DNA from 2 places in the Streptosporangium nanhuense genome. Region 2 is predicted to be linked to the other one. Evidence: riboswitches for the same ligand, from Rfam matches in the RefSeq annotation. Region 2 holds a riboswitch; the other holds the start of a gene.
What was found. A riboswitch is a leader RNA that binds a small molecule or an ion and turns the genes downstream of it on or off. The one in region 2 is predicted to bind cobalamin.

Region 1 (4,883 bases), on a different contig from region 2:
GACCGAGCGAACCCGTGAAGTAGAGCATGTTCACCGTGGTGCGGTTGCTCTGGTCCCAGGGGTACTTCTCACCGGTCAGCGAGTTGCAGACGTCGTAGCCGTTCGTGTTCCGGGACGGGGCCGGGCTGAACTGGTCCATGAGCACCTTGCGGTGCCAGTGGTACATCGCCAGGTTCCGGGGCATCGCCGGGAAGTCCAGGATCGACATGAAGTGGAACGCGTTGTACGCCTCGTTGCTGTCCTCCCGCACGGAGCGGGTGGCGCAGGGGTCGGCCGGGTCGATGTCGTTCGGGTCGCCGACCCAGGGGTAGAACGTCTTGCACTCCCCGAGGCTGTACCCGTTGTACTTGCCGTCGTAGAACAGCGAGCCGTTACGCAAGCCGCCGAAGTCGAGCGTCTTGAGGTCGTACTCGATGCGGTAGTACTTCGGCAGCGGCTCGGTGTTGCGGATGATCGCGCCACCCGTGTAGTGAGGCACGGCGATCTTGGCGACGGCGCCTGCGGTCTCCAGCTTCTCCGTCTTGATCGACGGACGTTCGGCGGTGTCGGTGTAGCTGTCGTCGACCCGCCCGCCGCTCTCACGCGTGGAGAGGGACGCCGTGAGCCAGCCGTCCTTGCCGAACTCGGTCTCCTGCCGGTAGGTCCGCATGGTCGCCATCGCCGCGTCGAACTTCGGACCGAGCTGAAGGCGGTAGAGGTCGCCGTTGTCGTCGTTGAAGTCGTCGACCGGCTCGCTGTAGTCGTCGAGCACCCACGGGCTCGCCTCGGTGCGGATCTTCTTGTCGAACGGCTCGTCGTACTTGAGCCGCCAGCGGATGGGGGTGGGTTCCGGCTCGGGATCGGCGGCCGCGCACGGCGGGGTGACGCCGTCGTCTTCCTGGATGATCGTCAACTTCACGCTGTGGAAGGTCACCCCGGTCGTGCCCGCCTCGACGCGGAAGTCGGCGCCGCCGTTCTCGCGGTTGGCGAACCGGGCGTCCATCAGCTCGAAGCCCGCCGTCTTCCACGTGTTCGACCCGGTGCGGTTCACCGAACCCGTCCCGGCGTACGCGCTGCTGGTCGAGTCGTACTGGACGCGGAACGTGGCCCCGCCCTCGTCGAAGTACTCGACCTGCAGGCACGCGACGAAGGCGCCGTCGAAGGCGACCGCGTCGTCGACCTGGAAGTACATGTGCTGCGCCGGTGCCGAGGTCTGCACGGTCTTGCGTGCGCTCCGCCCGCCGACCGTCACGGGTGCGGTCGCGCCGTCACCCTCCTCGATCTGGCGGAGACCGTTCTCCTCGTTGACCTCGCCCAAGATGATCGAGGCGTTGGGCCCGTCCGCGGCGGCCGACGTCGCGGCGGCCGACGTCGCGCTGGTCGGCGTCGCGGCGAGGAGCAGAGACGCCCCCAGGGTGACCATGCTCAGGGCCGCCACGGCCGAGCGACGTCTGCGATTGCGAGTTGTTGCTCTCATTGCGCTTCCTTCTTCGTTGAGCAAGGCGTCCGTTCGTGCCGCTCCGGGCCTCGGGGCCGCGCGCGAGGCGCGTCCCCCGTCACGGGTGCCGATGTGCGCTGGTTCGGTTCACTCGGACGCCACCGTCTACAGCAGCTCGAACGCCTTGGTCGTACTCGACGACTTCCTCGTCGTCGCCATTTCTGTCGTCACCATTCGAATAACTCGAATCCTCTTCGATTTGGTACCTGATCACAGCCTTGATAAATGCGAGACATCTTGTCAAGGGTTTCGATTCATGGACTTTCCTGGCTGATCGGCGGATTCCTCATCGGGAATTCGAGTATGTCGAATCGACGGTTCATCCCGACACCGGCGTGGGCCGTCGACGGTCGCGGCCACGATGATGGAGCGCGGCAACCGGTCACGCCGCTTACCGCAAGGGGAGACAGACCCTCGGCCGCACGTCGAGTGCGAGCCCGGTCACCGACAGGCGGCGTTCGAAGGACGTCAGGCGCATGCTTGCCCGTGTGGACTTGGCCACCGGCCGCGTTGTCAATGGCCAATCGATAAGTGAATCAGAACGACTTGAGGAGGGCCTTGCATTAATTGTGGAAGGTCTCCGGATCCCTATAGGGCGGGATTTCCTCGATCTCGTCCGCGTGGCAACAATGCTCCTCCGCAACCTCCATCAGCAGAACCCTGCGGAGGTCGCGAAGACGTGGCGCAAGGCGACCTCAACTGAACCGCCGGGGTGGATGACGCAGTGAGTAGGTGGCCACTTCCGGCGTAGCGCCGCTCGGACAGGGGAATGCGGTCTCTTCGGCAGGATTGGGCAGGCCGAGGAGACTGCCTGTGTTGCCGGCTTGCCATTGGCGGGATCCCCTGACCGCCCGGCCGGTCTGCTGGAGGGGGCGTGTCTGGCATATGCTCGTGGCGCGGTTGGTTCTCCCGGCGCCGTTGCGGTGCCGGGAGTCGTAAGAGGGAACCCGGTGTGATTCCGGGGCTGCCCCGCAGCGGTGAGTGGGAACGAACGCCGTCATTGGCACTGGGTGTGTGCGCATCTGGGAAGCGACGGTCAGTAGGGGTTGTGTGTGGTGCCCGCGAGTCCGAAGACCTGCCAGTCGCCCGTGCGCCGTCCGGTGTGCGGTGATCCGTGGCCTCGTGGGAGGGCCTGGGATGCGTCTTTCGCATGTCCTCGCTCGCGGCCGTGGGTCGGCATGGCATGAGCCGAGGGAAGGACGCCATGAGCAAGGTCACCACGACTGTTTTGGGTTACCCCCGTATCGGGGATCGTCGCGAGTTGAAGCGGGCGACGGAGGATTACTGGGCTGGGCGGGTCGATGCCGCCGGTCTTCAGGGGACGGCCGCGGGGTTGCGGCAAGGGGTGTGGCGGGAGCTGTCGGGGGCGGGGCTGGATGCGGTGCCGTCCAACACGTTCTCGCTGTATGACCAGGTGCTGGATGCGATCGCGCTGGTGGGCGCGGTGCCTGAGCGGTTTTCCGGGGCGGCGGATCCGTACTTCGCGATGGCCCGGGGTGCCGAGGGGGTGGCGCCGCTGGAGATGACCAAGTGGTTCGACACCAACTACCACTAGTTCAACCGCAAAGGCAACTATTCGCGGGAGAGCGCTCGGCGTAGTGACTCATTGAGGTGATCAATACTCTGAGCTGCTAGGACGTCTGGGCAACCGGCCCTGTAGGTCCCTGAGTTACATGATCGAGACGCGTTGGCGGGTCGATCCGCGAGGATTTTCATTACTTGGTCAAGGCAGTCCGCCTGCGGCGGCCTGCGCGCGTCGGGCGGTCGCTGGCCGCGCTGCGGCTCTTCGGCCGGTCGCGGCCAGCGCCGCCCACGCACCAAAGACCACTAGGACGAGTCGGTCGAAGCTCATCACGAAGTACGGTAGGCCGACCAACGTACGGGCCCCAGCCAGCGAGGTGGACGTTATGAGCGAGCCGATTCTCACCCCCAATGGACGATCCGCCCTCTTTGCAGGGGATGATCCGATTCTCAACGTCGAGGATGACCTGCTGAACCGGTCGCTCTTAGCGACTGCAATAGCTGACGAAGTGCAAGCCATGAACGTTGAACGCGGCGCGGTGGTGGCAATCACGGGGAAATGGGGAACAGGCAAGACATCGCTACTGAACCTAACTGCCAACATCCTGCGCGAACAAGAAGCGGTGCAAGTCGTTGAGTTCAATCCATGGTTTTTCTCGGGAACCGACTACTTGATCCGTTTCTTCTTTGATGAAATGGCTCGGCAGCTGAGCGGCGGAAGAAGCCGAAAGAAGCGGCTTAAAGATGCCACTGCCAGTATTGCCGAGAAGTTCAACAAATACTCCGCCTCTCTCTCGCCTCTAAAATTCATACCCGGAGCAGCAGCAATCATCGATGTTGCTCAAAAAACATCGGAGGGAGTATCTCAGGCTCTCAATACAAGCATCCACGAGCAAAGAATTGAGATTTCTGATGCTTTGAGTCAGCTGGACGGAAGGATCATTGTTCTTATCGATGACATTGATCGGCTCACGCGCCAGGAGATACGCGATCTATTCAGGCTTGTTCGACTCAATGGCTCTTTTCCTAACGTAGTTTACCTTCTATGTTTTGATAGAAAGGTGGTAGAAAACGCCCTCGGCGAAGAAGGTCTCGACGGTGCAGCTTACCTAGAGAAGATCGTAAAGACCTCAGTAGAAGTACCGCTGGCCGCAGATGAAGCTTTGGCGTCGGTTCTCAGGATTGGGATGTTAGAGGTTCTCGCCGACATCGCGATGCCCAGTCTCGGTGAGGACCGCTTTCCTGATGTGTTCTGGCAAGTCGTCAGGCCACTTTTTAACACAGTGAGAGATGTGAAGAGGTTCTTGTCATCTCTCCCTCTCACTGTTCGATCTGCGGGCGATGAAGTTTCTCTTTCGGATCTCATAGCACTGGAAGCTATCCGTGTAATGCGACCGACTGCGCACGATCTTATAGCTCAAAATGTTGGCGCACTGACGAATGTCTCTAACTGGCAAACTGGTACACGCAACCAGGATACGTTCACGGCAGACGCTGAGAAAGTGTCTGCTATACAGAAAGAGCTACCCTACGATGTAGGTCGAGCCCTCATTAGGTACATCTTCCCTGCCGCTCAGCTTTACACGGAAAACTTGTGGCACGGAAATGACTCGTTACAGGAGTGGCGACGTGACCGGCGAGTAGCCCACTCAACTGTCCTGAAGTATTACCTTCACCGAGAGCTACCATCCGGCATTTCGCCGAGCAAGCATGTCGACTCGATTGTTTACGCTGCTGGAAATGAACATGAGTTTGCGAGTGCCCTCTCCGTGATTCCAGATCGTTATTTGGAGGATGCGCTCGACCGTTTCCTTGCCCATGTTGATGAGATCAATGACAACAACATTCCGACAGTCGTAATCGCTCTCCTGGGATTGTTTCCCCG
Region 2 (4,883 bases):
CCGATCCGTCCCGCGCTGCCGTCCTCGGCCAGGCCGAGGGCCTCGCGCAGCCCGACGAGCGCCTCGCTGCCCGCCCACATCTGCCGGGCGCGGAGCATGGCCAGCACCAGGTCGACGCGCGGCTGCCCCTCGGGGGCGGCCCCCAGCACATGCAGGCCGTCGCGGATCTGGACGTCCTTGACCTCGCACAGCCAGCCGTCGATGTGCAGCAGGAAGTCGTCGAACTCGGCGTCGTGCGGGCGGTCGGCGACGCCGAGGTCGTGGTCGAGCCTGGCGGCCTGGATCAGTGTCCAGATCTGGGCGCGGATCGCGGGCAGCTTGGCCGGGTCCATCGCCGCGATGGAGGCGTGCTCGTCGAGGAGCTGCTCCAGCCTGGCCATGTCCCCGTAGCTGTCGGCGCGGGCCATCGGCGGGACGAGGTGGTCGACCAGGGTGGCGTGGGCGCGGCGCTTGGCCTGGGTGCCCTCGCCGGGGTCGTTGACGAGGAAGGGGTAGATCAGCGGCAGGTCGCCGAGCGCGGCGTCCGGGCCGCAGGAGGCCGACAGGCCCGCCGACTTGCCGGGCAGCCACTCCAGGTTGCCGTGCTTGCCCACGTGGACCATGGCGTGCGCGCCGAAGCCGTCGGCCAGCCAGCGGTAGGCGGCCAGGTAGTGGTGGCTGGGCGGCAGGTCGGGGTCGTGGTAGATCGCGATGGGGTTCTCGCCGAAGCCGCGCGGCGGCTGCACCATGACCACCACGTTGCCGGAGCGCAGCGCGGCCAGCACGATCTCGCCCTCCGGGTCGCGCGACCTGTCCACGAACAGCTCGCCGGGCGCCGGACCCCAGTGCTCCTCCATCCGGGCGCGCAGGTCCGCGGGCAGGGTGGCGTACCACTCGGCGTACCGGCTCGCCGCGATGCGCACCGGGTTCCCGGCGAGCTGCTCCTCGGTGAGCCAGTCCTGGTCCTGCCCGCCCGCGGCGATCAGCGCGTGGATGAGCGCGTCGCCGTCCTGCCCGGTCACCCCGGGCAGCTCGTCCTCGGCGCCGATGTCGTAGCCGCGCTCGCGCAGCGCGGCCAGCAGCCGTACCAGGCTGGCCGGGGTGTCCAGGCCGACGGCGTTGCCGATGCGGGCGTGCTTGGTGGGGTAGGCCGACAGCATCAGCACCAGCCGCCGCTCGGCGGGCGGGATGTGCCGCAGCGCGGCGTGGCGCACCGCGATGCCCGCCACCCGCGAGGCCCGCTCGGGGTCGGCCACGTAGACGGTGAGCCCGTCCTCGTCGATCTCCTTGAAGGAGAACGGCACCGTGATGATCCGCCCGTCGAACTCCGGGATCGCGACCTGGGTGGCGGCGTCCAGCGGGGACAGGCCGTCGTCGTTCTCCTCCCAGGAGGCCCGGCTGCTCGTCAGGCACAGGCCCTGCAGGATCGGCACGTCCAGCTCGGCGAGCGCGCCGACGTCCCAGGCCTCGTCGTCCCCGCCCGCCGACGCGGTCGCCGGACGGGTGCCGCCCGCCGCGAGCACGGTCACCACCAGGGCGTCCACCGTACGCAGGACCTCCACCAGGCCGGGCTCGGCGGTGCGCAGGGAGGCGCAGTACACCGGCAGCGCCCGCGCGCCCGCGTCCTCGATCGCCGAGCAGAGCGCCTCGACGAAGGCGGTGTTCCCGGCCACGTGGTGGGCCCGGTAGTAGAGAACCCCGACGACGGGCCCGTCGTGTCCCTCCTGGTCTCGCGCCTCGCGCTCCAGCGTCCCCCACGTGGGGGTGGGCTCGGGCGCGGCGAACCCGTGGCCGGTGAGCAGCAGCGTGTCGGACAGGAAGTGGTGCAGCTCGGTCAGGTTGGCCGGGCCGCCGTGGGCGAGGTAGGCGTGCGCCTCGGCGCAGACCCCGCCGGGCACGGTGGACAGCTCCATCAGCTCGGCGTCGGGCGCCTGTTCGCCGCCGAGCACGACGACGGGCCGGGGACCGGCGAGCAGGGCGTCCAGCCCCTCCTCCCAGGCGCGGCGCCCGCCCAGCAGGCGTACCACGACCAGTTCGGCGCCCTCCAGCAGCGGCGGGAGGTCGTCGGCGGTGAGCCTGGCGGGGTTGCCGAGCCGGTAGTCGGCGCCGCTCGCGCGAGCGCTCAGCAGGTCGGTGTCGGAGGTCGAGAGCAGGAGGATCACGCGCCACACTCCAGGAGAGGAAGGGCGGTACGGCCCAGGGGCGCCACGGCGTGGCGGGAGGACAGGCGGGAAAACGGCGATGCCACGGCATGGCGGAGGAACGGCGACGCCACGGCATGGCGGGGGGACGGTGCCGCCACGGTGTGGCGGTCGAGCGGCGAAAAGCGCGCGGCGTGGCGGGGGAACGGCGATGCCACGGTGTCCACGATGTACGCGGTGTCCACGATGTCGCGGGGGAACGGCGAAGAGCGCACGGAGCTTCCTCCCTCGGGGTCCTCGCCCCGGGTCGTCGTCGGCCGCGACGGCTGGAGTCTCCTGGCTCCCGGATCGGTGCTCACCCCGGCCTTCCCGCCCGTCGTCGGACAGTGGCCCGGGTGGGGTTCGCTCCCCGGTTACAGTGGCGGGACCGCGCCGGAATCACACCGGCTTCCTCCCTTTGCCGTCGCCACCGATGACACTACGGCAGTCCGGTTCGTTGCAAGAAACTGGCATTAACATCCTTCGAGTGTCCATTGCCGACTTTTCCGGACGATCGCGACTCGACGCGTGCCCCGGGGCGCTCCAGGTCCATGCCGCCGCGGACGGCGGCCTGGCCCGCGTCCGCGTGCCCGGAGGTCGCCTCACCCCCTCCCAGCTGCGCGAACTCGCCGAAGCCGCCTCGGCGTACGGCGGCGGCGTCATCGAGCTGACCTCCCGCGCGAACGTCCAGGTACGCGGCCTCGGCCCGGAGGACCCGGACGGCGTCACGGACAGCGGGAGGGGGAGCGGGTTCGCCGCGCGCATGGCGAAGGCGGGCCTGCTGCCCTCGGCGACACACGAGCGGATCCGCAACATCCTCGCCTCCCCGTTGACCGGACTGGACGAACCGGCCGGGTCAGCCGATCCAGCCGTACCGACCGGGCCGACCGATCCGGCCGGATCGGAGCATCCGCGCGGCGGCGGGATCGTCGACGTCACACCGCTGATCAGCGAGCTGGACCGGCGGCTGTGCGCCCGTCCCGCCCTCGCCGCCCTGCCGGGGCGCTTCATGTTCGCCCTCGACGACGGCCGGGGGGACGTGGCCGGCCTGGGCGCCGACGCGGGAATCCTGCCCACCGGACCGGACGAGGCCGCGCTGGTCCTCGCCGGGACCGACACCGGCCTGCGCGTCCCGCTGGACGGAGCCGTGACCGCCCTGCTCGCCGCCGCGGAGGCGTTCCTCGACGAGCTGGCCGCCCGGGACGTCACCGCCTGGCGGATCGCCGAACTCCCCGACGGCCCCTCCCTGATCGCCGCCCGGGTGCGAACCGCCCTCGGGGTCTCCGGTACGCCCCCCTTCGCCCCGGTGAGAACGCGGGTCGTGACCCTCGGGCCGGTCGGCGTCATCGGGAGTACGGACGGAACGGGAAACGGGAACGGCGACGAAGGCGCGAGAGTCGCGCTCGGGGTGGCGATCCCGCTGGGGCGGCTCACCTCCGAGCGGGCGCTGCTGCTCGCGGACGCGGCCTCGGGCGGGGAGATCCGGCTCACACCGTGGCGTGGCGTGGTCCTGCCCGGCCTGGACCGCGCCGAGGTCGCGGGCACGGCCGCCCGCCTGGAGGCCGCCGGGCTGGTCGTCGACCCCGCCTCGCCGTGGATCGGTGTGACGGCCTGCACCGGCCGTCCCGGCTGCGCCAAGTCCCTGGCCGACGTCCAGGCCGACGCCGCCGTCGCGACAGCCATCGGCGCGGCCCCGCCGTCCGGGAGCGGGCGGGGCACCGGTACGCTCCCCGTGCACTGGGCGGGCTGCGGCAGGCGCTGCGGCCGTCCGAGGGGGCGGGTCGCGGATGTCGTCGCCACCGGTGACGGCTACCGCCTGGAGCTGGACGGCACCGGCCTGACCTGCTCCGGCATCGAGGAGACCGCGGCCGCGCTGGCGGCCGCCAGAGGGGAACTGTGATCGACTACGTCCGCGACGGCGCGGAGATCTACCGCCGCTCCTTCGCCACCATCCGCGCGGAGGCCGACCTTTCCGGCCTGCCCGCCGACGTCGCCCGGGTCGCGGTCCGCATGATCCACGCCTGTGGGATGGTCGACCTGGTGAGCGATCTGCGCTGGTCACCCGGGGTCGTGGCCTCGGCGCGCGAGGCGCTCCTCGCGGGCGCGCCGGTGCTCTGCGACGCCATGATGGTCGCCTCCGGGGTGACCCGGCGGCGTCTGCCCGCGGGCAACGAGGTGGTCTGCACCCTCGGTGACCCCCGGGTGCCGGAACTCGCCGCGGAACTGGGCACGACCCGCAGCGCCGCCGCGCTGGAGCTGTGGCGCGACAGGCTCCAGGGCTCGGTGGTCGCGATCGGCAACGCGCCGACCGCGCTGTTCCGGCTGCTGGAGATGGTCGAGCAGGGCGCGGGCCGCCCGGCCGCCGTCCTCGGCGTCCCGGTCGGCTTCATCGGTGCCGCCGAGTCCAAGCAGGCCCTCGCCGAGCACCCGGCGAACCTGGAGTACCTGGTCGTGGACGGACGGCGGGGCGGAAGCGCGATGACCGCCGCCGCGATCAACGCGATCGCGAGCGAGGAAGAATGAGTGACGACGTGACCGGACGCGTGACCGGACGGCTGTGGGGCGTGGGACTCGGACCCGGTGACCCCGAACTGGTGACCGTCAAGGCCGCCCGCCTGATCGGCGAGGCGGATGTGATCGCCTTCCACAGCGCCCGCCACGGCCGGAGCATCGCCCGCTCGGTGGCCGCGCCCTACCTGCGGGAGGGACAGGTCGAGGAGGCGC

Region 1: another riboswitch for cobalamin. It lies ahead of AC5L38_RS34800 (hypothetical protein); the one in region 2 lies ahead of AC5L38_RS29885 (cobaltochelatase subunit CobN).

What each region holds. Positions count from the first base shown of each region.
Region 1 covers NZ_JCADBG010000023.1:112,735-117,617, reverse strand. The annotation lists gene AC5L38_RS34805 (hypothetical protein) at 1-1,456, opposite strand, end outside; cobalamin riboswitch at 2,362-2,574, shown strand; gene AC5L38_RS34800 (hypothetical protein) at 2,682-3,032, shown strand; gene AC5L38_RS34795 (KAP family P-loop NTPase fold protein) at 3,385-4,883, shown strand, end outside.
Region 2 covers NZ_JCADBG010000017.1:212,864-217,746, reverse strand. The annotation lists gene AC5L38_RS29885 (cobaltochelatase subunit CobN) at 1-2,141, opposite strand, end outside; cobalamin riboswitch at 2,428-2,600, opposite strand; gene AC5L38_RS29880 (ferredoxin-like domain-containing protein) at 2,647-4,059, shown strand; gene AC5L38_RS29875 (precorrin-8X methylmutase) at 4,056-4,682, shown strand; gene AC5L38_RS29870 (precorrin-2 C(20)-methyltransferase) at 4,679-4,883, shown strand, end outside.